3 regions of the Salinispora sp. H7-4 genome follow, and region 3 is predicted to be linked to each of the others. Evidence: riboswitches for the same ligand, from Rfam matches in the RefSeq annotation. Region 3 holds a riboswitch; each other region holds the start of a gene.
The links. Region 3 has a riboswitch for cobalamin ahead of H0524_RS05770 (energy-coupling factor ABC transporter permease). Riboswitches for the same ligand answer to the same signal wherever they lie in the genome.

Region 1: it holds a riboswitch for cobalamin, as region 3 does, so the genes downstream of both, H0524_RS23960 (ABC transporter substrate-binding protein) here and H0524_RS05770 (energy-coupling factor ABC transporter permease) in region 3, are expected to answer to the same signal.
Region 2: it holds a riboswitch for cobalamin, as region 3 does, so the genes downstream of both, H0524_RS06420 (hypothetical protein) here and H0524_RS05770 (energy-coupling factor ABC transporter permease) in region 3, are expected to answer to the same signal.

Annotation. Positions count from the first base shown of each region.
Region 1 covers NZ_JABZED010000076.1:2,181-11,623, reverse strand. The annotation lists gene H0524_RS23975 (hypothetical protein) at 1-227, shown strand, start outside; gene H0524_RS23970 (DUF4229 domain-containing protein) at 263-556, shown strand; gene H0524_RS23965 (M14 family metallopeptidase) at 706-2,586, shown strand; cobalamin riboswitch at 2,648-2,793, shown strand; gene H0524_RS23960 (ABC transporter substrate-binding protein) at 2,874-3,809, shown strand; gene H0524_RS23955 (iron ABC transporter permease) at 3,843-4,955, shown strand; gene H0524_RS23950 (ABC transporter ATP-binding protein) at 4,952-5,767, shown strand; gene H0524_RS23945 (VOC family protein) at 5,754-6,512, opposite strand; gene H0524_RS23940 (RNA polymerase sigma factor) at 6,691-7,269, shown strand; gene H0524_RS23935 (hypothetical protein) at 7,269-8,195, shown strand; gene H0524_RS23930 (AAA family ATPase) at 8,425-9,443, shown strand, end outside.
Region 2 covers NZ_JABZED010000006.1:14,649-24,091, forward strand. The annotation lists gene H0524_RS06385 (alpha/beta fold hydrolase) at 1-46, opposite strand, end outside; gene H0524_RS06390 (inositol monophosphatase family protein) at 95-895, opposite strand; gene H0524_RS06395 (hypothetical protein) at 925-1,641, opposite strand; partial or broken gene H0524_RS06400 (esterase) at 1,785-2,075, opposite strand; partial or broken gene H0524_RS06405 (hypothetical protein) at 2,034-2,286, shown strand; gene H0524_RS06410 (hypothetical protein) at 2,659-3,126, opposite strand; gene H0524_RS06415 (SCO5389 family protein) at 3,743-4,135, opposite strand; cobalamin riboswitch at 4,303-4,450, shown strand; gene H0524_RS06420 (hypothetical protein) at 4,548-5,039, shown strand; cobalamin riboswitch at 5,128-5,266, shown strand; gene H0524_RS06425 (prenyltransferase/squalene oxidase repeat-containing protein) at 5,401-6,846, shown strand; gene H0524_RS06430 (hypothetical protein) at 6,843-7,730, shown strand; gene H0524_RS06435 (CbiQ family ECF transporter T component) at 7,768-8,916, shown strand; gene H0524_RS06440 (ABC transporter ATP-binding protein) at 8,913-9,443, shown strand, end outside.
Region 3 covers NZ_JABZED010000004.1:118,743-128,185, reverse strand. The annotation lists gene H0524_RS05800 (Zn-dependent alcohol dehydrogenase) at 1-421, shown strand, start outside; gene H0524_RS05795 (LLM class F420-dependent oxidoreductase) at 527-1,552, opposite strand; gene H0524_RS05790 (hypothetical protein) at 1,549-1,704, opposite strand; gene H0524_RS05785 (PadR family transcriptional regulator) at 1,791-2,354, shown strand; gene H0524_RS05780 (radical SAM protein) at 2,505-4,097, shown strand; gene H0524_RS05775 (class I SAM-dependent methyltransferase) at 4,094-4,906, shown strand; cobalamin riboswitch at 5,010-5,182, shown strand; gene H0524_RS05770 (energy-coupling factor ABC transporter permease) at 5,211-5,891, shown strand; gene H0524_RS05765 (energy-coupling factor ABC transporter substrate-binding protein) at 5,888-6,205, shown strand; gene cbiQ (cobalt ECF transporter T component CbiQ) at 6,207-6,947, shown strand; gene H0524_RS05755 (energy-coupling factor ABC transporter ATP-binding protein) at 6,944-7,840, shown strand; gene H0524_RS05750 (copper resistance CopC family protein) at 7,974-8,579, opposite strand; gene H0524_RS05745 (Dyp-type peroxidase) at 8,596-9,443, opposite strand, start outside.

The DNA of each region.
Region 1 (9,443 bases), on a different contig from region 3:
CCTGGCTCTACTGGGATGACTTCCGCGCCTGGGGGTTTGGCGCCGCCCGGGTGGTGGCGGGCCTGGCGGCCGGAGCCGTGGGGCTGACCCTCGGCCTGGTGGTGGCCGGTTTCACCGCTGACCTGCCGCCGGTGGTTTCCGGCGGGCTGGGCGCGGTGGCCTTCACCGTCGGATACGCGGTGGTGTGGTTCCACGGGGTGCGGTGGCTGGCCCGGAGGACGGGCTGAGGCCGCCCGTCGACGGCGGAGAACGGAGTACGGAGATGAGCGCGGCGGTCAAGTACACGCTGGGCCGGATCGGGCTGTTTGTCGTCGTGCTGGCGGCCCTCTGGTTCGTGGAGTTGAATCTCTTTATCAAGCTGATGGTGGCGTTGATCTTCTCGGCGGCGCTCTCCTTCTTCCTGCTGCGGCCGTGGCGGGAGGAGATGGCCGAGGAGATGGCTGCCGCCACCGAGCGGCGGCGCGCGGAGAAGGAGCGGCTGCGCTCGGCGCTGGCCGGCGAGGATGAGGCCGGGACGGATTCGACGGAGTCGGGCGGGGACGCGCCGAAGTCCTGATCTGCCCGGGAAACTCGGGCCGCTGCCGGGATGTCCCGGCTTCGCCATCGAATTTATACATGGAAGAATATTGATATGACCATGCGCTGAGTGGTGGAGTGTGCGGTACCAGGCGGGAAAGGTTTCCCGCGCTTGTCAGGAGGTTGTCCATGGCCTTCCGCACCCCTACCCTCCGCCGCCGCCTCGCGCTCGTCGTCGCCGCGGGATTCGGCCTGCTCACCTTCGCCGCGTCACCGGTCTCCGCGAACACCACGCCGGAGGCCACCGGTGAGTCGGCCGCCGTCCAGTACCGGGTGCTCGGCCCGCGTACCGTGACCGACCGCAGCGCGGTCGCCAGCACCGGCGCCGCGATCGACTACTCCGAGCACGGTGTCCTGCACGTCACCGCCACCGCCGCCGAGGCCACCGCGATCACCAAGCTGGGCTTCGAGCTGGAGGAGGTGCCGGTAGCCCCCACCGGCCACGACCACGACCACGGGGACGTCGGCATCTCCGACTTTCCGCCCGCCGACTCCGACTACCACAACTACGCCGAGCTGACGGCGGTGGTGAACCAGGTGGTGGCGGAGCACCCCAGCATCGCGCGGAAGATCAGCATCGGCACCTCGCACGAGGGCCGGGACCTGATGGCGGTGAAGATCTCCGACAATGTCGGGACCGACGAGGACGAACCAGAAATCCTCTTCAACTCCCAGCAGCACGCTCGGGAGCACCTGACCGTGGAGATGGCGATCTACCTGCTCAACCTCTTCACCGACAACTACGGCAGTAACTCCCGGGTCACCAACGTGGTCAACAGCCGGGAGCTGTGGATCATCCCGACCGTGAACCCGGACGGCAGCGAGTACGACATCGCCACCGGCTCGTACCGGTCGTGGCGCAAGAATCGGCAGCCGAACAGCGGCTCGTCCTGGGTCGGCACCGACCTGAACCGCAACTGGGACTACCTCTGGGGCTGCTGCGGCGGCTCCTCCGGCTCCACCTCGTCGAGCACCTACCGGGGCCCGTCGCCCTTCTCCGCCCCGGAGACCGATGCGGTGCGCGACTTCGTGGACAGCCGGGTCGTGGGCGGAGTCCAGCAGATCAAGGCCAACATCGACTTCCACACCTACTCCGAGCTGGTGCTCTGGCCGTTCGGCTATACGTACAGCAACACCGCCCCGGGAATGACGGCCGACCAGTACAACACCTTCGCCACCATCGGCGGGGAGATGGCGGCCACCAACGGCTACACCCCGCAGCAGTCCAGTGACCTCTACATCACCGACGGCAGCAGCATCGACTGGATGTGGGGGGCGCACGGGATCTGGGCGTACACCTTCGAGCTGTACCCCGGCTCCGCCGCGGGCGGCGGCTTCTACCCACCCGACGAGGTCATCCCGGCGGAGACCGCCCGCAACCGCGAAGCCGTGCTGCTCCTCTCCGAGTACGCCGACTGCCCGTACCGGGCGATCGGCAAGGAGGACCAGTACTGCGGCGGTGGCGGCGGCGGGGAGACGGTCTGGGCGGACACCTTCGAGACCGCGACCGGCTGGACGATCAACCCCAACGGCACCGACACCGCCACCACCGGCCAGTGGGAGCGGGGTGCCGCCCAGGCGACCAGCTACTCCGGCGCCAAGCAGCTCACCCCGTACGCGGGCGGTAACGACCTGGTCACCGGCCGGCTCGCCGGCTCCTCGGTGGGCACCCACGACATCGACGGCGGCGTGACCAGCGCCCGCTCCCCGGCGGTGGCCCTGCCCTCGAGCGGCACGCTGACGCTCTCGTTGGCCTGGTACCTGGCGCACTACTCGAACGCCTCCTCGGCCGACTACTTCCGAGTCAGCGTCGTGCACAGCGGCGGCACCACCACCCTGCTCAACCAGGCCGGGGCGGCGACCAACCGCAGCGCCTCCTGGTCGGTGGCCAACCTCGACCTGACGCCGTACGCCGGCCAGTCGATCCAGATCCAGGTGGCGGCGGCGGACGCCGCCGGCGGGAGCCTCGTCGAGGCTGCCGTCGACAACGTCACCATCACCGTTTCCTGAATCCGGGTGGGGGCCCTGTCCCGCGGGGCCCCCACCCCACCTCGTCACACGTCTGCGGCCCTCCGGGCGCCGGCCCGACCGTGCGTTACGGTGCTACCGACCATCCCGCAGCGAAGCCGGTGAGAAACCGGCACTGTCCCGCAACTGTGATGCCCCGGGTCATCCCGGGGACGAGTCAGGTCGCCTGCGGTCGGTCGCGATATGCGCTCTCGAGGAAGGGCGCCTCGTGGACGGGCGCCTCGGTCCCTGTCGGCGAAGCAGCAACTCCTCGACCGACAGGAGGCCCGATGTCCAGACGTACCCCCCGGTTCCTCACCGCGGCTCTCGCGGTGGCCGCGCTCGCGCTCGGCGGCTGCGCCGAGAAGACCACCGACTCCCCCGCCGACAACGGCGCGTCCAGCGCCGCGACCTTCCCGGTAACGGTTGGCTCGCTGACGCTGGAAGAGCAGCCGGAGAAGATCATCTCGCTGTCGCCGACCGCCACCGAGATGCTCTTCGCGATCGGGGCGGGGCCGCAGGTCGTCGCGGTCGACGACAACTCCAACCACCCGGCGGAGGCACCGCGGACCGACCTCTCCGGCTTCCAGCCGAACGCCGAGGCGATCGCCGCCCACAACCCCGACCTGGTGCTGCTCGCCAGCGACCAGAACAAGATCGTGGACCAGCTCACCACGCTGAAGATCCCGGTCTTCCTCACCCCGGCTGCGGTCACGCTGGACGACACCTATCGGCAGTTCACCGAGGTCGGCGCGTTGACCGGGCATCCCGGCGAGGCCGCCGACGTGGTCAGCCAGATGCAGGACGACATCGCGGAGTTGGTCGCGGACCTGCCCGAGCGGGCGGAGAAGCTCACCTACTTCCACGAGCTCGCCCCCGAGCTGTACACCGCCACCAGCAAGACCTTCATCGGCTCGCTCTACGCGCTCGCCGGGCTCGAGAACATCGCCGACCCGGCCGACGCGGACGGCGCGAGTGGCGGCTACCCGCAGCTCTCCGAGGAGGTCATCGTCCAGGCCAACCCGGACTTCATCTTCCTCGCCGACACCAAGTGCTGCCAGCAGAGCGTCGCGTCGGTCCAGGACCGACCCGGCTGGTCGACGATCACCGCCGTACAGGAGGGCCAGGTCGTCGCGCTCGACGACGACATCGCCTCCCGGTGGGGCCCGCGCGTCGTCGACCTGCTCCGCACGATCATCGAGGCGACCGCCAAGGTCCCCGCGTGACGCTGGGCTGGTGGCGATAGCAGAGGCCTCCCCATGCGGCAGGTGGTAACCCAGCGCCCCGCCGACCGCCCCACCGGCGGGCCGGCGGGGCGGTCAGCCGCGGCTCGGCCCGCCGGACTGCGGCCCCGCTGGCTCGTCGCCGGGCTGGCCGCGGTGCTGGCCGCCCTGGTGGCGGGCGTCTCCCTCGGCCCGGTCAGCCTGCCACCCGGCAGCGTCGCGGTCGAGCTGCTGAACCTCCTCCCCGGGGTCGGCCTCGACAGCGGGCTCACCGAGCGGGAGGTCGCCATCATCACCGAGCTGCGCCTGCCCCGGGCCGTACTCGGCCTGCTCGTCGGCGGATTGCTCGCCCTGGCCGGCGGCGCCTACCAGGGCGTGTTCCGCAACCCGCTGGCCGACCCGTACCTGCTCGGGGTCGCGGCCGGCGCCGGGTTCGCGGTCACCGTGGTGATCACCGCAGGCGGGGTCGGCGGGGCGGTCACCGGGCTGCCGGTCACCATCCCGCTGGCCGCCTTCGTCGGCGCGATCGGCGCGGTCACGCTGACCTACCTGCTCGGCTCCGCCGGCGGCCGAAGCCGATCACCGGCGACCCTGATCCTGGCCGGGGTGGCGGTCTCCGCCTTCCTCTCCGCCGGACAGACGTACCTGCTGCAACGCAACTCGGACAGCATCCAACAGGTCTATGCCTGGCTGCTCGGGCGGCTCGCCACCGCCGGCTGGCACGACGTACGGCTGGTCCTGCCGTACTTCCTGCTGACCGCCGTGGTGGTCCTGCTGCACCGGCGGGAACTGGACGTCCTCTCGGTCGGCGACGACGAGGCGACCAGCCTGGGCCTGCACCCGCAACGGTCCCGCTACCTGCTGATCGCCGCCGCCTCCCTCGGCACCGCCGCCGCGGTCTCCGCGTCCGGGCTGATCGGCTTCGTCGGAATCATCGTGCCGCACGCCGTACGACTGCTCGCCGGCTCCAGCTACCGGGTGATCCTGCCGCTGTCGATGCTCTTCGGCGGGGCGTTCCTGGCGCTCACCGACGTGGTCGCCCGTACCGCCGCCGCCCCCGAGGAGATCCCGATCGGTGTGGTGACCGCGCTGCTCGGCGGCCCCTTCTTCGTCCTGGTCCTGCGGAGCGCCCGGCGGGTGCTGGGATGAGCGCACCGGCGGTGGCGGTACGCGACCTGCGGGTCCGGCTGGCCGGCGTACCCATCCTCACCGGGGTCGACCTGAGCGTCGCCGCCGGCGAGTGGGTCACCGTGATCGGCCCGAACGGCGCCGGCAAGTCGACGCTGCTGCGCGCCGTCGGCGGCCTGCTGCCCACCGGGGGCGCGGTCTCCCTCTTCGGTACGCCGATCCAGCAGCTGCGTCGCCGGGACCGGGCCCGGGTGGTGGCGACGGTCGCCCAGTCGCCGGTGGTGCCGGCCGGGATGTCGGTCCTGGACTACGTGCTACTCGGCCGCACCCCGTACATCGCGCCGCTGGGCCGGGAGTCCACCGCCGACCTGGCCGCCGCGCACGATGTCCTGGACCGGCTGGACCTCACCGGATTCCACGCCCGGGAACTGGCCACCCTCTCCGGTGGCGAGCGGCAGCGGGTCTTCCTGGCCCGGGCCTTCGCCCAGGGGGCCACCCTGCTGCTGCTCGACGAACCGATCAGCGCGCTGGACATCGGCCACCAACAGGACGTCCTCGAACTGGTCGACCAGCTTCGCCGGGCGCACGGCCTGACCGTGGTGGCGACCATGCACGATCTCTCCATCGCCGGCGAGTACGCCGATCGGATGGTGCTCCTCGCGGACGGTCACGTGGCCGCCGTCGGCACCCCCCGGGAGGTGCTCACGACAGAGCTGCTGGCTCGCCACTACCGCGCCACCGTGAAGGTGATCGACGGCGAGTACGGCCCACTGGTGGTACCCGTCCGCCCCGCCTCCGCACCCGACGGGATGCTGGAGATCAGGGCGGGGTGATCGCGTTGAAGAGCGCGCCCTGTGGGTCGCGCAGGGCCGTGCAGCGACCGGCCGCGGTGTCGCGGGGCGGCACCAGGATCGCCCCGCCCAGGGCGGCGGCCCGGGCGGCGGTCGCGTCCACGTCCGCCACCCCGAAATACACCGACCAGTACGCGGGCGCGCCGGCCGGGTAGTCGCCGAGTGGGGCGGTCATCCCGGCGACGATCTGGCTGCCGAGGCGCCAGCCGGTGTGGCCGGCCGAACCGGTTGGCGGCTCGTCCGGCTGCCAGCCGAAGACCAGCTCGTAGAAGACCTTCGCGCCCTCCGGGTCCGGGGTGACCAGTTCGGTCCAGCTCATTGCCCCCGGCACCCCGAAGACCTCGCCGCCGGGCATCCGGAACGGCTGCCACACACACAGCGTCGCGCCCGCCGGGTCGCTCAACACCGCCATCCGACCGCGGTCGAGCACGTCGAAGGGGGACACCACGAGCTGCCCGCCGGCCTCCTCGACCCGCGCGGCCACCAGGTCGGCGTCGTCGGCGGCGACGTAGATCGACCAGATCGGCACCTGCTCGGGAACGGCCGGCAGCCCGGCACCCGCCACCGCCTGGCCGCGGCGGAGGAAGTCGGTGTAGCCATTCGCCTCGGGCTCCGGCGCGATCCGGCCGGTCCAGCCGAACAGCTCCGGGTAGAAGCGGCGCGCGTCGTCGAGGTCCGGCGCGGCCAGGTCAGCCCAGCAGGGCGTGCCCGCCGGAACGATGCCCACGTCAACCCCTCTCGTCCGGGGCGGCCACGGTGGCACGGCCCCGACCCGCATGATGACACTGCCACGGTCCACCCGGCGGGAAACGGGGAAACATGACCCAAGCGGCGACCCACACATGGGGGGCCACCGAGTCCGGCCATGCGTGCAACAAGATCGGTCCGGCCGGACAGGGTTAGGTGTGACAACCCGATTGCACCCACCGGACCAGGAACTCTGGTCGGCGTTGGCCGGCGGTGACGAGGCCGCGTTCGGTCAGCTGTTCGAGCGGTACGCCCGTGCGGTCTACAACCATGCCTTCCGGCTCTGCGGCTCCTGGTCGGTCGCGGAGGACATCACCCAGGCGACGTTCCTGGTGGCCTGGCGTCGGCGCGGCGAGGCCCGCCTGGTTGACGGTTCCGCGCTGCCCTGGCTGCTGGTGGTGGCGACCAACACCGCCCGTACCGAGTGGCGCTCCGCCCGGCGATGGCGGGCGCTGCTGCGCCGGGTGCCGCAGGAGCGGGAGGCCCACGCCGACCCCGCCGACGAGGTCGTCGGTCGGCTGGACGACGAACGCCGGATGGCGTCGGTCCTCTCGGCGGTCCGCCGGCTGCCTCGCGCGGAGCGGGAGGCGGTCGCCCTGTGTCTCTGGTCCGGCGTTCCCTACGCCGAGGCCGCGACCGTGCTCGGGATCAGCGAGGTCGCGCTCCGCTCTCGGGTGAGTCGCGCCCGGGCCCGGCTGGCCCGGATATTCAGCACCGACAACAGGCAGGAGCAGTGATGACCGAGCTCTTCGACCCGCCCCCCGAGCGGGATTTGCCCGCCCGGCAAGTGACCCGGATGCGCGCCGAGTTGCTCAACACGATCAGCCGGCCGCAGCGACGTCCGACTCGGCTGCGGGTCGCCGTCGTGGCGGCCACGGCGGTCGTGGCTGTCAGCGCGGTCCTACTCGTTGGCAGGCCGGGCCTACCCGGAGCAGAGCCCTCCGGCGGGTTCGAACTAGTGGCGATGGGTCCAACCGAGCTGAGCCCGACGTTGCACAAGTCGGTCGAGCAGTGTCTGGATTGGAATGCGCAGGAGCCGTTGCACACCGAGAATTCAGCCGAAGGCGGCGGCGCCAGCGAAGGAGGTGCGCCGGGGGCTTCCTGGCCGGCGGTGACAGAGGATGACCTGGCGGTCGCCGCCCAACGGGACGACACGGCCGCCCTGCTCTTCCTGACGGAGGCGGGTTACCTCACCTGCGACGTTCGGCTCCGGGCTGGACGAGCGCCCAGCGGGGGCCTCGGCGGCGTTGCGCACTGGCCGCAACGGGACTGGTTGCCCGGTCCGGTGCAGTGGCTCAGCCTCAGCTCGACTGAAGCCGACGGCGGCGACGTGGCCGTGAGCGGCCGGATCAGCGCCCGCGTGCATCGCCTCGTCCTCGAACACGGCGACGGCGGGTCGACCACCGCCCGGCTCGCCTCCGGGGTCTTTGGGCTGGTCACCAAGGGTGCCGAGGTCAATCGGAACGCCGAGTTGGTCAGCTACGACGCCGACCGAAACGAGATCGACCGTCGGCTGCTGGTCCACGGGGTCTGGGAGCTCGAGCACTGCTACGTCGACCCGTCCGGCCAGATCATCAACCCCCCGGTGGTCGGCGAGGACGAGCCGCATCCTGAGCCGCCGTTGGTCGCCGACTGCCGGCCCGCCGAACGCTGGACCCGGTAGCGGGGTAGGTGCAGCTCTGCATCGTGCAACCCGGTGAAGTGTCGTTGCCGATTGGAGGAAGTGCCGGCGTTGCTGTCGGCGGCTGCCAGCGAAAATCCGTCGATGGGAGCGGCTGGACGGGCTAGGCTGGTCGATCCGTGCGCCCTCGCGCCGCGCCGAGGCACAGCCGGTACCCGACATGGGTGGCCGGGCGGCCAGGTCACCCTGTCGACCCGGAGGAACCGCCGTCATGCCCGCCGATCACGCCGCTGACCGTACCGTTGACCTCACTGTTGAACTCGACGCCGAGCGTGCGCACATGGCCACGTCGCGGGCCGCCCTGCACGCGATGCGCGAGCACGCCGAAGCCATGTACGCCGTCGGCGCGAAGATCGCCGGGGACCCCTTCTCCGCCGAGACCCTCGGGGTGGCGTTGGCCCGCCGGGTGGCCGAACTGGCCGACGACCCCCGTACCCCGCTGTTCTTCGGCCGCCTCGACCTCGACGGGGCCGCCGAGGCGGGAGCGGGCCCCGAGCCCGGAGCTGCCGCTGAGCCCGGTCCCGCCCCCGAGCCGGGAGCGGGCCCGGTGCCCGGCCGGTACCACATCGGACGACGGCACGTAACCGACCAGCTTGGTGAGCCGCTGGTGTTGGACTGGCGAGCGCCGGTCAGCCGCGCCTTCTACCAGGCCAGCGTCCGTGACCCGCAGGGCGTACGGACCCGTCGTCGGTTCGGGTTCGCCGGCGGCGACCTGACCAGCTTCGAAGACGAACGCCTCGACCAGGGGGAGGAGTTCGGCACCACCAGCAAGATCCTGATCGAGGAGATCGAACGCCCCCGGGTCGGGCCGATGCGCGACATCGTCGCGACGATCCAGCCCGAGCAGGATGAGCTGGTTCGCGCCGACCTCGACACCTCGATCTGCGTACAGGGTGCACCCGGAACCGGCAAGACCGCCGTCGGTCTGCACCGGGCCGCGTACCTGCTCTATCTGCACCGGGAACGGCTTCGGCGTACCGGCGTGTTGATTCTCGGGCCGAACCCGGCGTTCCTCGGCTACATCTCGGCGGTCCTGCCGGCGCTCGGTGAGCTGGAGGTGCGGCAGGCCACCCTGGAGGGGCTCATCGGGCGGGTGCCGGTCTCCGGTGTTGATCCGGTCGAGGCCGAGGTCATCAAGCACGACCCCCGGATGGCCACCGTGCTGCGGCGGGCGCTCTGGTCCCGGCTGGGGCGAGCGGAGTCCGCGATCCAGGTATCCGACGGGGCCTA
Region 2 (9,443 bases), on a different contig from region 3:
GGCAGGACAGCGCCACCCCGTCCCGATGGATCGTCACCCGCTGCACCGTACTAACTCCCTCACCCTGGCGACCCGGAAACCGCCGCAACCCTACTCAGGCCGGCCTTTGGTTCTCAATGGACTTAAGCAGGGCGTGGTGCGTCCGCTCGTCGGCAGCCACGACCAGACCACCCAGCCCGGAGTGGGGCGGCCGTCCGTCGATTCCGGAGACCACGCAACCCGCCGCCTCGCAGAGAGCGATCCCGGCGGCGAAGTGCACGCTGTCCCGCAACTCGTGGCCGTCGGTGACGTAGCCGGCGCGGCGGCCGGCGGCGACCCAGGTCACGGCCAGGGTGGTGGAGAGCACCCGGGGGCGAAACCGCGCGGTGAAGCCGGCATCAGTCAGGATCCGAGCAGCGTGGAAGACCTCCCCGTTGGGAAACGGCGGATCCAGGTTGAGGTCCACCAGCGCGGAGTCGGCCGAGGGAACGAGCCGCTCGTCCGTACCGCCCCGACGGAGGTGGGCGGCGGTGCCGTCGGTCCAGAACACCTCGTCGTTGAACGGGTCAGCCGCGGCGGCCACCACTGCCTGCGTACCGGCCTGCAGCGCCACATTGACCGCGACCAACATGCTGCGCACCGCATAGTTCAAGGTCCCGCACAACGGGTCAACCAGCCATCGACGTCCGCTGTCGCCAGCGCCGGAGCGCCCGCTCTCCTCCCCCACCAGGAGGTCATCCGGGCGCGCCGCGCGGAGAAGGTCCAGGATCGCCTTTTCCGCCGCGAGGTCGGCCGCGGTGGCGAAGTCTCCGGCACCCTTCGCGAACCGGGCCAGTGTGGATCCATAGTGGTTGCGGACGACCGTGGCTCCCGCCGACGCCGCCTCGATCGCCAACGCCTGATCTGTGCTCGACATACCCGACACCACAGGTACGCGTTGAGCGCTCACCGATCGGCCGGGTCCGCGCGGAAAACCAGCACCGCGGCGGCGATCAGCGGGCTGAGGACGACGATCAGCGCACAACTACTCAGCACGTCGCGCGGCACCCAGATGACGTTGTCACCGATTCCCGCCGAGTTCGCCAGCAGTGCCAACACGTACACCGAACCGAAGGCCGCGAAAGCAATACGGACACGCCGCCACCGGGCATTCCGCCTGCGCGTCCCGGCTGGTCTACGGGCTCGGGGCCGCCCACGTTCTCCGGACGCTACGACCGCATCCACCGTACGCGGAGATGCGATCGTCGTCCTGGCGGGGCGTAGCTGAAGCTGAACGAGGCCGCGGATGGCCCAACCCAGCAGTGGAAAAAGGACCAGTGTCGCGAGCATTGCGTGCACCGCCCAGGCACCCAGCAGGGTAGGACCGCCCCACGCGTCGTAGTAGGTGCTGGCCCATATGCTGCCCTCGTGGCCACCCAGACCGAGCACCTGCCGCAGCGGGTAGCCGACATTGATCAGCATGATGCCGGCGAGCACCACGGTGAGAGCGGTGGTCACCAGTGCGAGAGGTAGGGCAAGGATCGAGGCCACGAAACGGCGGCCCTTCAGCGTTCTCATTGCTGAGGGCACCGTCGTAGTGGCCGTGGCCAGCCGGCGCCACATGTCCGGCCCGTACGTCTGCTCGACATAGCGGAGTAGCGCTGCTGTCACTCGGTTCTGCATGCTGAGCTATCTTTCGCCACGTCGCGACCCAGAGCATCCGGACTGTCCCCTATTTCTCCCTGACCGACCCGGATGCCACGGACCTGCGCCGAACCCGCCATATACATGGCCACCACCATGATCGACGCCCCGTAAGGCGTGTTTCAGACTGTCTGGTGGGAGAGCACCGACCGGAGGGCCTCGATCAGGCCCGTCGTCCTGGGGTCCGGGGCCATGGTGACGCGCAGCCCGTTCGTCACGTACCCGAAGGCGATCCCGCTGGCCGGGTCGGCGTAGCCGAGTGAGCCGCCGTGCCCGGGGAAGCCGAAGGCGGTCGGTGACCACCAGGGCTGCTCCGGCAGGGGCAGGCCGAAGCCGAGCGCCGGCCGGGTCGGCACCCACAGCACCTGGTCAACGCCGTTGGCCTGTTCGCGGGTGGCGGCGAAGGTGGCCGGGACTACCCGGTCTCTGACGAGGGACGCTGGATGGCCACCGCCGAGTGGGGCGGTCACGTCCGGCCACTCCTGGCCGCCACTCCGCCCGGCTGGCTGCTCAACCGCTCCGACACGCTGCGAGACGGCGGCCGAACTCAACGCGCTCGGCATCAGCCGCCAGTCCGCGCACGAGCGGTTCCGCAAGATCAGCCCGCCGAAGCCCCCCAGCTAGCCGATGTCTCCGCTACTACTGACGCATTCCAGGAAATCGCGGAGTAGATGACCACATGGTGTTGAGGTCATGTCGATGCCGTTGGAGTCAGTCCCGCTCACGGAGGTGCTGCACCCACTGAGAGAAACCGCCGAGCGACTACCCCACGCTCGCGCGGTGCGGCTACGCGGAGGCCGAGCAGATGGCGGCGATCAGTCGCGCCTCCTCCACGTCCCGGTGCTACACCCTACGTTTCACCACAACGATGCGGCAATGAAATGGGACGAACTCTTCTCTATGTAAACGACGCAGGCCAATGCTGCGGTAACCCAAGGAACGAAGATCACCGCAGCATTGCACTACCAGATGAAGGAAATACCTTCAGTGGGCCTTCTACGCCCAGCCAGGGACAGGATCCTCGCAATGCTCCTCAGAGTCATCCAGAACCTTACAGACCTTCACCAATACCGGAGTCTCCTCCGCCAAGTTTCCACCCTCCCACGGGCTACAGTAGGGGGATTTATGGCCGTGGGTCGTAGCAACCCGATCAGTCTCCCAGGTTCCGGTGGGATTGATGTCCATCCGAACCTCAACCCGCCAGCCGTCGGGGTAATAGTCGCACGCCTGGATCGAATCCCCCGGAATCGCGTCGACCGGATCTGCATTGAATTTACCGATGCCGATCAGGTTGGCGCCTTCCCAGTACTCCGTCCACACGTCCTGTGACTGGATGCTGACGTCATCCGGATTTTGCTGGGCAACGACATCGGCTTGGGCAGCGCCCGGGAAACCCAGAGCGACAGCGAAAACCGAAGTGGCCGCCAACAGCATACGACCTGGCGATCTTGTCACACTCTTCACGCGAACTTCCCCCAATCGGGGGCGACTCTAACCCACTCGACCCCCGTCGTAGTTAGTGTCGACATAGTTTCACACGATCAGCCCACATCTCAAGTGGCGATATTCATCCCCGTTTGGAACGCACTCCGGAAGCAGAGCCAGCCTTCCCTATGGCGGCAACTAGCACCCAGCCGAGGCTAATGCAACTAGCATCTTTGCTACCTATGGTCCAACTGGCGCAACACTGGCGGTGACACCATTATGACTCTCATCGATCAATACGGTTAAAGGGTAACTTTTCGGGGCGTCTCTACGGCACGCCAACTCCTCGCCGCTACTAATTTGGAGGGGCGAACGGCCAGCCACCCCTTGAAGTCCGGACTGGCCATGCCCACCTTGTTGAACGGGTGGATGCCGCACCGAGGGTGCGCTCTTGCTGGCCAAGCCCGCCGCTCCCCAGGTGCGGGCGAAGCCGACGGTGCGCGAGGGTGCGGCCTTCACCGCGATCGGCGACTTCATGCACCAGTCACTACTCTCGCCGCGGACGAGCGCCGCACTGTCAGGCTACTGCGAAGATCGGGGGTGCCCGACGCCGACGGGGGTGGATCAACCCGCCGGTCGCCGGGCGGTAGCCGGATCAACAGTTGCGCAGCTCGGGAGATTGGTTGAGTAGCTGACCGCGGACGGAGATGAAGCGGCGGTAGGTCTCCGAGTCCACTACGGAGTGCCGGAACGCCGCGACCCGGTGACAGTTCTGGAAGGCCAGCTTGACGCCGAAGTGACGCTCGAGGCTGGACCGGATGGCGTCACTGGCCAGCGCACGCAGGAGCTGACCCCGCTCCTCCTCGGTCGGCGGCGGGACGACGTTGTCGGCGAACTCGGCGTCGGAGGACGCCAGCTCCGCCGCCACCCGGCTGACGGTCTGCCAGGCGTACGGCAGGGAGTCGCGGACGCAGGAGACGAAGGCGCCGTCGTCAACGGGGCCCGACTCGGCGGAGCGCAGCAGGTCCGGTGGCACGGTGAGAGACATGATCCTCCTCAGTTGATAATGATCGTGGTTTTCATTACCGTTGCGTGCTGAGCACACCACGCGACGTCCACCGCGTCAATGACGCCGGATGGCGTGGCTCGGTCGGATTCACCCGATGCGCGGTCTTCAGGACATGCGCCCGTCCCGGGGCATTTGACAGCGCTGCTCGCGCCGCCCCAGACTGTCGCGACAACTGAACCACCGCGTCTGTGCGGGGGAAGTCCGGTCACAATCCGGCGCTGGCCCGCAACGGTAGGCCGTCGAGGTGCATCCCGACGGCGAGCCCGAATACCCGCCACACTCGCGCACTGCTATCCACCCGTCGTGGCCCACGGGTCGGAGGCCCCGACCCGACGCTGACCAGCAGCGATCGGCTGGGTTCTGACGACCGCAGGGCGGAAAGGCACTCCTGATGGTCGTGTCCCACCTCCGAACCACCCTCCGCACCCGCGTCGCCGGCCTGTTGGCCGCCGCCGTCGCCGGGATCGCCCTGACCGCTGTCGAGCCCGCACCCCAGGCCGCCCGCGCCGACGCCTGCGACGGCACCTCGGGCGTCACCGTGGTGATCGACTTCACCGCGTTCGGCGGCGACGTCGAGGTCGCGTGCGCCCCCGGCGACCCGGACACCGGGCTGGCCGCCATCCAGGACGCCGGCTTCGCCGTCGAGGGCACCCTCCGCTGGGGCCTGGCCTTCGTCTGCCGACTCGGTGGACTGCCCACCCCGGACGTCGAGCCCTGCATCGACACCCCGCAGGCCAGCGGGTACTGGTCGTACTGGCACGCGCCCCGGGGCGGTGACTGGGAATACAGCGACAAGGGCGTGCTCAACTACGACCCGGCCCCGGGCAGCGTCGAGGGTTGGTCCTACGGCGCCAGCGAGCCGCCGAGCATCCCCGCCCCCTGAGCCACCGCACCGACGGTGTGACCAGGGGCGCACCTGGGTGCTCGTCTCGGGCTCTGGCGTCGTCGCACGCCCGGGCGATACGGTGACGGGCGCCCGGTGCGCACCGGGCACAACTGCATAAGTCCTGTGTGGGGGGAAGCCGGTGCGATGCCGGCGCTGACCCGCAGCCGTGAGCGAGAGAACCCTCTCGCGAGCCGGAATGCCCCGCCCGGGACGAGCGGCTTCCACTGTCGAGGTCTACAGGGTGAAGTCCGGTCAAGGCCGAGGTCCGTCCACCCCGCTCACCGCAGCACGCGGAGCGGGGTTTTCGTTCCCCGGGGTGCTTGCCGGAGCTCACCCTCCGCTACGAAAGGCACCCCTCATGGCCCTGTCCCGGCGCCTCGCCACCGGTCTCGGCGTGGCCGCGGCAACCACCCTCGCCGCGGTGGCCGCCGCTCCCCCAACCGTGGGGGCGGCACCCGACCCGGACCACGCCGCCGCGGCCCGCGCCGCTGCGTCCTGGCTGGCCGACGAGTTCACCGACGGCGTCCTGCCCAGCCCGTTCAACCCGGAGGCGGGGGACTGGGGGCTGACCATCGACGGTCTCCTCGCCCTCTCCGCCACCGGGGTCGACCCGTCGACCCGGCAGGCAGCGACCGCCCAGGTCGCGGCGAACGTGCGCGCCTACAACAGCTGGGACAACTGGAGCACCGAGGACGTCACCGACGGCGGGGCGACCGCGAAACTGCTCTACGCCGCCTCCGCCGCCAACGCCGACCCCACCGACTTCGGCGGTTACGACCTGCGGGCCGAGACCCTGTCGCTGATCGCCGGAGCGGACACCGACCACCAGCGGGGACGGCTCTCCAACCGGCCCCGAGCGCAGGCCGGCCTGGCCCCCAGTAACACCTTCGACCAGTCCTTCGCCGTGCTGGGCCTGACCCGCAGCGGCGGCGTACCGCAGGACGTGGTGGACTTCCTCATCCGGCAGCAGTGCGCGGCGGGCGGCTTCCGCCTCTACCCGGACACCGCCGACGGGCCCTCACCGTCCTGCGACGACCAACCCGACGCCGCCCTCGACGTCGACTCGACCGCGATGGCCGTGCAGGCACTGCTGAGCGCCGCCGAGGACGGCGCCGCCGACGCCGCCGACGCGGCCGCCGCCGGGGCGGACTGGCTGGTGTCCCAGCAGCACACCGACGGGTCGTTCGCGGGCTCCGGACCGACCGCCGGGAAGAACTCCAACAGCACCGGCCTGGCCGGGCAGGCTCTCGCCGCCGCCGGCCGCGACCCGGAGGCCACCGAGGCGGCGGTGGCGCTGGCCGCTTTGCAGGTAACCGGGGCCAACGGCGGGGCGGCTGCCGCGGAGGCGGGTGCCATCGCCTACAACGCCGAGGGGCTCGCCGCCGTCGTCGAGAACGGACTCGGCGACGGCAGCCGGGACGAGTGGCGTCGCGCCACCGCCCAGGCCCTGCTCGGGCTCGCCCAGGTGCCGCTGGGTCGGATCGGCCTCGACCCGCCGCCGACCGGGCAGCCCACCCCGACCGGCACCGCCTCCCCCACCGCCTCGCCGACCGCCAGCGGATCGCCGACGCCGACCGGCACAGCCACCGCCAGCCCGACACCGAGCGCCACCGGGACCGCCCCGTCGGAGCCCCCCGCCGCGTCACCGACCGCCAGCGCTCCGGTGACTCCCACGCCGACCACCTCCAGCCCGGGTGGGCTGCCGACCACCGGCGCCGCGATCACCAGCTACGTGCTGCTCGCGGTGCTGCTGCTCGGTGGCGGCGTCGGGCTGCTCATCCTCGGCCGTCGGCGGGCGAATTGAGCCGCAGGACGCTCCGTGGCTCCGCGGCCATCGCCCTGGTCGCCGCCGGCTCGGTGATCGGGCCGGGTAGCCCGGCGGCGGCCGCCGGGTCCGCCGGCTACTGCCCGGACGCCTCCGGCGTCACCGTCGTGGTCGACTTCAACGAACTCGGGGGCGGGACCGTGGTCCGCTGCGCCCCGGGCAGCCAGGCCACCGGGCTGGCCGCGCTGAAGAGCGCCGGCTTCCAGATCACCGGCACGCTGCGCTGGGGCGAGGGATTCATCTGCCGGATCGAGGGCAAACCGTCGGCGGGCGCGGAGAAGTGCGTCGACACGCCGCCGGCCAGCGCCTACTGGTCGTACTGGCACGCCCCGAACGGGGGCAACTGGACCTACAGCGACAAGGGGGTGCTGAACCGTACGCCCCCGGCAGGCAGCTTCGAGGGCTGGTCGTTCTCCCTCAACCGCCCCGACGACGCGCCCCGCCCGGGGGTCACCCCGAGCCGCCCCGCACCGCCGCCGCCCGCCTCGCCACCGGCACCGCCGGCACCACCACCGGCGAGCGACGTACCGGTGGCACCACCGCCGGCGGGCGGTGCTGGCGCGCCGCCACCCGCCGACGGTGGTCAGCCCGGGGCAACCGGCGGGCCGACCACCGTTGGCCCGTCGACCTCGGCCACCGCCGCGCCGTCGGCCAGCGCGGCGGGCTTCCCGTCCCCGGAGACCGCTGCCGCCGCCACGCGGCCGGGCTCCGCCGACGAGCCCGTGCTGACCGACGCCGTCGCCGCCCGCGAGGACGGGGGCGTGCCGCTGGGCACGCTGGTCGGGGTGCTGCTGCTGGCCACACTCGCCGCCGGGGGCCTGGTCGCCGCCCGACGACGGCGGGTCGCCGACCCGGATGACTGACGCCGCGGTGGACCGCCCCGCGACCGCCGATCCCCGGATGACTGACGCCGCGGTGGACCGCTCCACGGCCGCCGATCGGTGGTCGGCCCGCTGGTCCGCCTGGCGCCTGCCCCGCGGGCTACACCCGGGCGCCTGGTGGCTGTGGGCGCTCGGGCTGGCCACCGCGGCCAGCCACACCACCAACCCGCTGGGGCTCACCCTGCTGGTCGCGGTCGCCGCGCTGGTGGTCGTGCAGCGACGCGGGCACGCCCCCTGGGCGCTGGCGTTCCGGATGTACGTCTGGCTCGGTGTGGTGATCGTCGCGATGCGGGTGGTGTTCCGGATCGTCTTCGGTGGCGGGCAGGGCGAGTACGTGCTGGTCCGGTTGCCGGAGATCCCGCTGCCGGAGTGGGCGGCGGGTATCCGCCTGCTCGGGCCGGTCGCCGCCGAGCAGGTCCTCGGTGGGTTCTACGACGGGCTGCGGTTGGCGACGATGCTGATCTGCCTGGGGGCGGCGAACGCCCTGGCCAACCCGAAGCGGCTCCTCAAGGCCGTACCGGGAGCGTTGTATGCGGTGGGCACGGCGGTGGTGGTCGCCCTGTCGGTCGCCCCGCAGCTGGTGGAGAGTGTGCTGCGGGTCCGGCGGGCCCGCCGGCTGCGGGGTGCGTCCGGGCGGGGGACGCGGGCGTTCCGGGGGGTCGCGCTGCCGGTGTTGGCCGACGCGTTGGACCGGTCGCTGGCGCTGGCCGCGGCGATGGACTCGCGTGGCTACGGCCGGACCGCGGCGGTCCCCGCCGGGCAGCGGGCGGTCACCGGCACGCTGGTCCTCGGCGGCCTGCTCGGCGTCTGCGCCGGCACCTACGGGCTGCTCAACACCGTCGGACCCGGTTACCTGGGGCTGCCGCTGCTCCTCGCCGGGCTGGCCGCCGCCGTGGGCGGCATGCTGCTGGCCGGCCGCCGGGTCCGCCGCAGCCGCTACCGGCCGGACCGCTGGCGGCTGGCCGAGCTGCTCGTCGCCGGGTGTGGGATCGCCGCGGCCGGCCTCATGATGCTGGCCGGCACGGCCGACCCGGAGCTGCTCTACCCCCCGGTCAGCCCGCTCACCTGGCCCGAGCTGACCCCCCTGCTGCTGCTCGCCGTCGCTGTCGCGGCCGTACCGGCCTGGCTCGCGCCGCCGCCGACACCTGTCCCGAGAGATCAGACATGATCACATTTGACCGGGTGACCGTCCGCTACACCGAGGACGGGCCACCGCCGCTTCGCGACGTGACGCTGACCGTCGAGGAGGGGGAGCTGTGCCTGGTCGCCGGGCGTACCGGGGCCGGCAAGTCGACCCTGCTGCGGGCGATCAACGGCCTGGTGCCGCACTTCACCGGCGGCACCCTGCACGGCTCGGTCACCGTGGACGGCCGGGACACCCGCCGGCACCCGCCCCGCGACCTCGCCGACGTCGTCGGCGTCGTCGGCCAGGACCCGCTCTCCGGGTTCGTCACCGACACCGTCGAGGAGGAGCTGGCGTACGGGATGGAGCAGCTCTCCCTGCCGCCGGCGGTGATGCGCAAGCGGGTGGAGGAGACGCTGGACCTGCTCGGCATCGCCGAGCTGCGCGACCGGCCACTCCGGACCCTCTCCGGCGGACAACAGCAACGGGTCGCCATCGGTGCCGTCCTCACCAGCCACCCCCGGGTCCTGGTGCTCGACGAACCCACCTCCGCGCTGGACCCCACGGCCGCC
Region 3 (9,443 bases):
GGCAACCCACGGGTGTGGCCCGGAGGCTTTGGGTGAGCTGTCGGCTCAGCTCACCGATGGTGAGGGCTTCGACACCGTCTTCGACGTGGTGGCGGTGCCGCAGACGCTGCGTGCGGCGTGGACTGAGGCACGTCGGGGTGGGGCGGTGGTGGTCGTGGGTGCCGGTCGTTCCGATCAGCAGGTCACGTTCAGTCCCTTCGAGCTGTTGTTCGAGGGGAAGAGCATCACTTCCTCGCTCTACGGTGCGTCGCAGGCGCCGCGAGACTTCGACCGGATGTTTGACCTCTGGCGGGCTGGCCGACTCGACCTGAGTTCGATGATTACGCACCGGCTGCGACTGGAGGAGGTCGGGGATGCCCTCGCCGCTCTCGGTCGCGGCGACGTGATTCGGCAGGTCATCTGCTACGACGGCGCCAGTTGAGCCGCCGGTGTGATTGACTCGGCGACTCCGGTGGCCCACCGCCGCGGCGGCGCGGGCCGCAGCTAGGTGGGCCAACCGGGGTCGGGCGATCGGCTGGACGAGTGCTCAGCCCACCACTTCAGCGATCTGGCGTAGCTGCTGGGCGTTGCCCTGGACCAGCAGCGTCGTGACCACCGTCTCGCGCCACCGCTGCAGCTCATCGCGGACCTTGGCGACCGGGCCGATCAGGGCGATGTCCTCCACCAGCGCGGTCGGCACGGCGGCGGTGGCCCGCTTCTTGTCGCCCGCCAGGTACGCCTCGGTGATAACGTCGCACTCCTTCTCGTAGCCGAGGCGGGCGAAGACATCCCGGTGGAAGTTGACTGACTTGGCTCCCATGCCGCCCACGTAGAGCGCGACGAAGGGTCGGAGCCGATCCGCCGCCCGCTCGATGTCGTCGTGGACGACGATCGGTACGGTCGCGGCGACCTCGAATGTGTCCAGGTCACGGCGGGCGCCAGGGCGGGCGAAGCCCTCGGTCAGCGCGGCCCGGTAGAAGCTGTCCGCCTTGGGGGAGAAGAAGATCGGTAGCCAGCCGTCGGCGATCTCGGCGGCCAGGGCGACGTTCTTCGGCCCCTCGGCGCCGAGGAAGATCGGGATGTCGGCGCGTAGCGGGTGGACGGTGGACTTCAGCGGCTTACCCAGCCCGGTGCCGCCGCGATGCGGTAGTTGGAAGAAGTCGCCGTCGTAGGTGACCGGTTCGGACCGGGCGAGGACGGCACGGATGATTTCGATGTACTCCCGGGTGCGGGCCAGCGGTCGCGGATAGGGCTGGCCGTACCACCCCTCCACGACCTGCGGGCCGGACACGCCGAGCCCGAGGACGAAGCGGCCGCCGGAGAGGTGGTCGAGGGTGAGCGCGGCCATCGCCGCGGCGGTCGGAGTGCGGGCCGACATCTGCATGATGTTGGTGCCTAGGCGGACGGTGGAGGTGCTCGCTCCCCACCACGCGAGTGGGGTGAGGCAGTCCGATCCGTACGCCTCGGCGGCCCAGACGGAGTCGAAGCCGAGTCGGTCGGCCTCGGCGATGGCCGCCGTGACGCCCTCGGGCGGCCCGGAGGACCAGTAGCCGGTCGTGTAGCCAAGCTTCATGGGGGTGTCCTTCCAGGTCCCCGGGAGTCCCGGGTGCGGGGGAAGCCGGTGGGGGCCGTCTCGCTCCGCGTGGTGACGGTGGGCAGGGTGCCGCTGGGCAGGATCGACGGTCGGGAGGACTGCCGCCGGTAATCCACAACAGGAATAGTCATATCATTGAGTATGGTTCGGGGGAAGGGTCGGCGAGGCGGTGCCGGCCCGCCGAACTCCGTCCTCACCCGGAGCGGGAGGTGTGGCCATGGCGCTGCGGCACGCGGTGTTGGCGGTGCTGCTCGATGGGGAGTACAGCGGCTACCAGCTGGCCAAAATCTTCGATGTTTCCTGCTCCAACTTCTGGTACGCGGTGCCCCAGCAGCTCTACGCCGAGTTGACCAAGCTGGAACGGGCGGGGTTGATCACCGGTCGTCAGGTCATCCAGCACGACCGCCCCAACAAACGGCTGTTCACGGTCACCCCCGCCGGCCTCGCCGAACTGGCCTCCTTCGCCGCCGTGCCGTCGAAGCCGTCGTCGACCCGGGAGGACCTGCTCGTCATGGTCCAGGCCGTGGACCGACTCGACCCGGCACCGGTCATCGCCCAGCTCGAGGAGCGGGCGGTCATCGCCGCCGCCAAGGTGGAACTCTTCGACCGGATGCTCCGGCAGTTGCGCGGTGACCTGACCGAGGAGACGTTCCTGCGCGAGAGCAACCGGATCGGACCGTACCTCACCTGCCTGCGGGGACGTCGCTTCGAGCAGGAAAATCGCGAATGGTGTGTGCAGGTTGCGGACCTGCTCCGCGCTCGTGCTCCAGTGCCGGGCTGACCTGCCAGTGTCGCGCTGACGTGCCGGTGCCGGGCTGCCCTCCGCCCGCCCGCCAGCACGGGGCGGGGCAGTGTCGGCCGGTCAGCCACGCCGGGCGGTATTCGACCAAGCCGGCGTGCCGGGGCAGTGCGGCGTGGAATGGTGAGAGCCATGAAGCGGGACCGGGATGAGGTGTTCGTCGAGTACACAAAGTCGATCTGCCCGGTCTGCAAGGTCGTCGTCGACGGACAGGTCAACCTCCGCGACGACAAGGTCTACCTGCGGAAGCGCTGTCCGGAGCACGGCCAGTTCGAGGCGCTGGTGTACGGCGACGCGCGGATGTACCTCGACAGCGCCCGTTTCAACAAGCCCGGCACGATCCCGCTGACCTTCCAGACCGAGGTGCGCGACGGCTGCCCGGCGGACTGTGGGCTGTGTCCGGAACACAAGCAGCACGCCTGTCTGGGCATTATCGAGGTCAACACCGGCTGTAACCTCGACTGCCCGATCTGCTTCGCCGACTCCGGTCACCAGCCCGACGGGTACGCCATCAGCCTCGCGCAGTGTGAGCGGATGCTCGACGTCTTCGTGGCGAGTGAGGGCGAGGCCGAGGTGGTGATGTTCTCCGGCGGAGAGCCCACCATCCACCGGCAGATCCTGGACTTCGTGGACGCCGCCCAGGCCCGCCCGATTCGGGCCGTCAACCTGAACACCAACGGAATTCGGCTCGCCAGCGACCGGAGGTTCGTGGCAGCGCTCGGCGAGCGGAACCGTCCCGACCGGGCGGTCAACATCTACCTGCAGTTCGACGGGTTCGACGAGCGGACACACCGGGAGATCCGGGGGCGGGACCTGCGTGAGATCAAGCAGCGCGCGTTGGACAACTGCGCCGAGGCCGGCCTCACCGTCACCCTGGTGGCCGCGGTCGAACGAGGGCTCAACGAGCACGAACTCGGCGCCATCATCAGCCACGGCCTGGCGCACCCGGCCGTGCGCAGCGTCTCGTTCCAGCCGGTCACCCACTCCGGCCGACACACGCCCTTCGACCCGCTGACCCGGCTGACCAACTCCGACATCATTCACCTCGTCGCGCGGCAGCGGCCCGACTGGTTCCGGGCCGAGGACTTCTTCCCGGTGCCGTGCTGCTTCCCGACCTGCCGGTCGATTACCTATCTGCTCACCTCGGGCACGCCCGGCGCCGAGGATTTCGCGGTGGTGCCGATTCCTCGGCTGCTCGATGTGGCAGACCATCTCGACTACGTCACCAACCGGGTGGTGCCGGACCCCGCTGTCCGGGAAGCGCTGGAGAAGCTGTGGTCGGCGTCGGCATTCATGGGCACCGACACGACCAACGTGCGCCTCGCCCAGACCGCCGCGGCGCTGGACTGTGCCGACGCCTGCGGCGTCAACCTACCCGAGGCGGTGGCGAACCTGACCGACCGGGCCTTCATGATCGTGATCCAGGACTTCCAGGACCCGTACACCCTCAATGTGCGGCAGCTGATGAAGTGTTGCGTCGAGGAGATCACCCCGGACGGCAGACTGATCCCGTTCTGCGCCTACAACTCGGTCGGCTACCGGGAACAGGTCCGCGAGCAGATGTCCGGGGTGCCGGTCGCCGACGTGGTGCCCAACGCACTCGCGCTGCGTTCGATGATCACCGACTCCCCGTACGGGTCGAAGGTCGCCCAGCGTTCCGACGGCGTCGCCGCCGAGCGGCGGGTGGCACCGGACGCCACCAACGTCGGGCGGCGGATCCGGTGACGGGGAGTGAGCCCGCAGCGGACCCGAAGGGCTGCTGCGCCGCGGTCTACGGTTCGGACCTGGTCGCCCTGCTCCTCGGCGAGGCATACCATCCCGGTGGTTCGTCGCTGACCCGCCGACTCGCCACCCGACTGGCCTTGACCGGCGGTGAACGCGTGCTCGATGTGGCGAGCGGACGGGGTACCAGCGCGCTGCTGCTGGCGTCCGAGTACGGCTGCACGGTGACCGGTGTGGACCTCGCCGGTCCCAACGTCGCGGCGGCCACCCGGGTGGCCCGGTCCGTTGGCCTCACCGACCAGGTGCGGTTTCGGCGGGGAGACGCCGAGCGGCTGGCTGTCGACTCGCACTCGGTTGAGGTGGTGGTCTGCGAATGCGCCTTCTGCACCTTCCCCGAAAAGCCCACCGCAGCGGGGGAACTGGCCCGGGTGCTGGTCCCGGGCGGGCAACTCGGGCTGGCCGATGTTGTCGCCGTCCCCGACCGGCTGCCCCCCGAACTGACCGGGTTGGGAGCGTGGATCGCCTGCGTTGCCGATGCGCGTCCCCTCGATGAGTACGTCGCCCTGCTGGCCGGCGCGGGGTTGACGACAACCCACACCGAACGGCACGACTCCGCGGTGACCACGATGATCGACCAGATCGAGGCGCGCCTGACCGTGCTGCGGATGACCGCCGCGGATCAGGCGGCGGCGCTCGGCCTGGACTTCGACCGGGCCCCGACGGTCTTGGCCGCGGCCCGGGCCGCGGTCACCGATGGTGTGCTCGGCTACGCCCTCCTGACGGCCAGGAAACCGGGAACCGGCCTGTGCTGAAGCTCTCGGCTCGTGGCGCAGCGTGGCGTTCGGTTCGCCGCAGCCGGCGGAGGCGGGTAGCGATTGGCGTGAATCGACAGCTTGCCGTCTGGGCGGGTGCCCGATAGCCTCTCGCCGTCAAGGTGCACGGGAAGCCGGTGGAAGACCGGCGCGGCCCTCGCCACTGTGACCGGGTAGTGATCTCTGACTGTGCCACTGGGCCCAACCAGGCCTGGGAAGGCTGGAGTGAACGTCGATCCGGAAGCCAGGAGACCGGCCTTGACACGGATCTCATCCACGAGGTGCTGGAAGGGAAGGTCATTCGATGCATATCGCCGAGGGGTATCTCCCTCCGGAACAGGCGGCGGCGTGGTTCGTCGTGTCCGCGCCATTCGTCGTACACGGGAGCCGGGCCCTGGTCCGGCAGGTCCGTGCAGATCCAGACTCGAAACTGCTGCTCGGCGCGGCCGGTGCCTTCACCTTCGCGCTGTCCGCATTGAAGATCCCGTCGGTGACCGGGTCGAGTTCCCACCCGACCGGCACCGGGCTGGGGGCGGTGCTGTTCCGACCGCCGGTGATGAGTGTGCTGGGCGGCATCGTGCTGCTGTTCCAGGCGCTGCTGCTGGCCCACGGCGGGCTGAGCACGCTGGGCGCGAACATCTTCTCGATGGCGATCGTCGGCCCGTGGGTGGCGTATGGGAGCTACACCATGGTCCGTCGTGCTGGCGGTGGACTGGGCCCGGCGGTGTTCGCCGCTGCGGCCCTGGGCAGCCTGGCGACGTACGGTGTCACCGTCGCCCAGCTGGCCCTGGCGTTCCCCGACCCGGTCGCCGGCGTCGGCGGTGCGCTGGCGAAGTTCGGCGGGATCTTCGCCGTGACCCAGATTCCACTGGCGATCAGCGAGGGACTGCTGACCGTTCTGGTGGTCCGCCTGCTGAGTCGGACCAGCGGGGATGACCTGCGTCGGCTCGGCCTGCTGCGCCCGGCGGCGGAGGTACGGGCATGAGGCGCTTCTCCTGGGTCAACCTGCTGTTGCTGCTCGCGGTGCTGCTCCTGGCGGTGGTGCCGCTGGCGTTCGGCCTCGGGTCGGGGGAGGAACCCTTCTCCGGCGCGGACGCCCTCGCCGAACAGGCCATCGTCGACGATCATCCGGACTACCAGCCGTGGTTCTCGCCGATCTACGAGCCGCCGTCGGCCGAGCTGGAGTCGGCGTTCTTCGCCCTCCAGGCTGCGCTCGGCGCCGGCCTGCTCGGCTACTACTTCGGTGTTGCCCGGACCCGGCAGCGGCAGCGCGACGCTGTCGATCGGCAGCGCGGTTAGCGTGTTCGCCCTCGACATCGCGGCGCACACCGGTCCCTGGCGAGGTCGGCACCCCGCCGAGAAGGCGCTGCTCGCGCTCGGGCTGCTGGTCTGTGCGGTGGCCCTGCCCACCTGGCCCGCCGCGTTCCTGTCCGGTGGTGCGGCGGCGGTGCTGCTGGCCGCCGCACGGGTGCCACTGGTCGTGGTGCTGCGGGCGGCCCGGGTGCCGCTGCTCTTCGTGGCCACGTCGACCGTCCCGTTGCTCGTGTCGATGCCGGCTCCGGCCCGACTGGCCATCGACCCCGCCGGCGTGCCGCTGGCGGTACAGACCGCGGGCCGGTCCGTGGCGGCGTTGACCTGCCTGCTGCTGTTCACCGCCACCACACCGTTGTCGGATGTCCTGCCACGACTGCACCGGCTGGGGATCCCCCCGGCGGTCACCGAGGTTGCCGCGCTGACGTACCGGATGCTCTTCCTGCTGGTGGAGAGCGTGCATGCGGTCCGACAGGCGCAGGCGGCCCGGCTTGGCTTCCGTACCTGGCGGACCGCCTACCGGTCGCTGGCCGGACAGGCGGGGGCGGTGTTCGTCCGGGCGTTGCACCGAGCGCGGCGGCTGGAGGAGGGACTGGCGGTGCGGGGCTACACCGGTTCACTCGCCGTGCAGGTGGCGGCCCACCGGGTATCGGTGCCGTTCGTCGCGGCGACCACGGCGTTGCTCGGCGCGATTGTCATGGTCAGCACCGGATTGGTGTCCCCTTGGTGAACGCCTCGCTGCTGGAGTTCGATGAGGTGGGCTTCGCCTACCAGCCGGGTCGGTCGATCCTGGCCGGGGTCAATCTTCGGATCGACCCTGGTCAGCGGCTGGCCGTACTGGGCCCGAACGGCGGCGGCAAGACGACGCTGTTCCGACTGGCGGCCGGCGCGCTGCGGCCCGCCACGGGCCAGATCGCCGTCGCCGGCACCCGGGTGCGACACACCCGGGCCGGCCTACGGGAGCTGCGGCAGCAGGTGCAACTGGTGGTGCAGGACCCGGACGACCAGCTCTTCTCCGCCAACGTCCGGCAGGATGTCTCCTTCGGGCCGGTCAACCTGGGGCTCCCGGCCGCGCAGGTGCGGCGGCGCTGTGACGCGGCACTGGCGGCGCTCGGTGTGTCGGCGATCGCCGAGCGACCCACCCATCTGCTCTCCTACGGCCAGCGCAAGCGGGTGGCCATCGCCGGTGCGGTCGCGATGCACCCGCGGCTGCTCATTCTCGACGAACCGACCGCCGGGCTCGACCCGGCCGGGGTGGAAGCACTGCTGCGCACCCTGGACGACCTGCACACGGCGGGTACGACGGTGGTGCTCTCCACTCACGATGTCGACCTCGCCTTCCGCTGGGCGGACGCGGTGGCGGTGGTCTCCGGCGGTGGCGTGCGGACCGTAGCCAGGGCGGACGGCCTTGCCAATGAGGGCCTGCTCGCGGCGGCACACCTGGTGCCGGCGTGGGCGCCGCTGGTGCACCGGCTCCTGGATCGGATTCCGGAGCTGGCGGGGGCTCGTCCGCGGGCGGTGACCGAACTCGCCGAGCTGCTCAACGATGCCGAGCTGCTCAACGATGCCGAGCTGCTCAACGATGCCGAGCTGCTCAACGAGGCTGTGCCGGATGACCGGTGATCGCCGCAACCCGCTGCGTGGCGTGGCCGGGGCAGCGGTCCCGCCGCCCGGCCGTGGCAACGGCGCTGATCCCGCTGGGACAGCGGCGCCAACGGGTGCCGGGCCGTGCTCGGCACCCGTTGGCACCCGTTGGTCAGGCTGTGCCGCGTCGGCGGCGCAAGAGCACCAGGCCGCCGGCCACCAGGACCAACAGGATCCCGCCGCCGATCGCCGCCGTGCCGATCCCGCTGCCGCCGCCGTCGTTGTCGGTCGCCGCCACCGGGCTGGCCGCCGCAGGCTCCGTCGGCGGTGTGGTGGGCTCGGCCGTGGGGGACGACTCCGCCGGCGTCTGAGCTGGCGCCTCGACCCCAGCGGGGTCGGCGACGGTGAACGCGTACGAACCCTGGACCGGGTGCCCGTCGGCGGAGACGACCCGGTACGCCACGGTGTAGGTGCCGTTCGCGAGAGTTCCGTCGATGCTGATCGTGCCCTTTGCCCCGGTGACCACGGGTTCACCGGTGGGGACCTTCTGCTCCGCGGCGTCGGAGAGGACGATGGTGGTGAACGCCGGATCCAGCTTCTGGAGGAACTCCAGGGTGATCTCGGCCGGCGCCTTGTCCAGCTCGGCGTTCTTGGCCGGTGTGGTGGTCTTCAGGGAATTGTGCGCGGCAGCCGGCGCGGCCGGTACGAGCAGCAGCGCGGCGGCGGCGAGGACGGCGGCGAGGAAGCCGGCGGGTCTCGGGCGGGTGTTGGTCCGCATGGTTCTCCTGTCGAGGTCAGCCGAGCAGTTGCTGGCCGATCCAGCCGCCTTCGGAGCAGCCGGGTGGGATCGCGAAGACGGCGGAGCCGATCGGGGTGGTCCACTCGTTGAGTAGGTCCCGCTCGGCCAGCCGTCGTTGGATGGGTAGGAACTGCTGGGTGATGTCGGCCTGGTATGAGGCGAAGATCAGGCCGCTGTCCGCAGTACCGTCGGCGCTGGGCACGCCGTCGTAATTGTAGGGGCGGCGCAGAATCCGGAGCCGGTCCTCGGTGACGTGGGAGCGGGTCAGGTGCGAGAAGTCCGGGATGACGGTGAGCCCGCCCGACCCGAGGGCGTCGAAGTCGGGCTCGTCGTGTTCGTCCGTGCCGGTCAGCGGCGCGCCGGTGTCGAGCCGGCGGCCGACGGACAACTCCCGGTCGGTGCGGCCGAGGAGGTCCCACGTCTCCAGGTTCATGCTGATTCGCCGGACGACCAGGGTGGTGCTGTCGCGTAGCCAGGCCGGCCCGTCCGGTACCCACACCGCGGTATCCAGGGGAGTGCCCGGCTTCGGGTTGGCGGTGCCGTCGAGTTGGCCGAAGAGGTTGCGTTGGGTGCGCCCCGGCTCGGCCCCGGCCGCGCGCCGGAAGCCTTGCTGAACCCAGGCGACGGTGGCGAAGGGGCGGCTGTCTTTCACCAGCACCCGCTGGGCATGCGCGACGGTCAGCGGGTCGTCGGCGCAGATCTGCAGCAGCAGGTCCCCGCCGGACCAGCGGGGGGAGAGCCGGTCGATGCGGAACGCCGGGAGGGCGGCCACCGATGGTGGCCGCCGCTCGTCGACGTTGGCCGCCTGGTAGAAACCGGGGCCGAAGCCGAAGGTCACCGTCA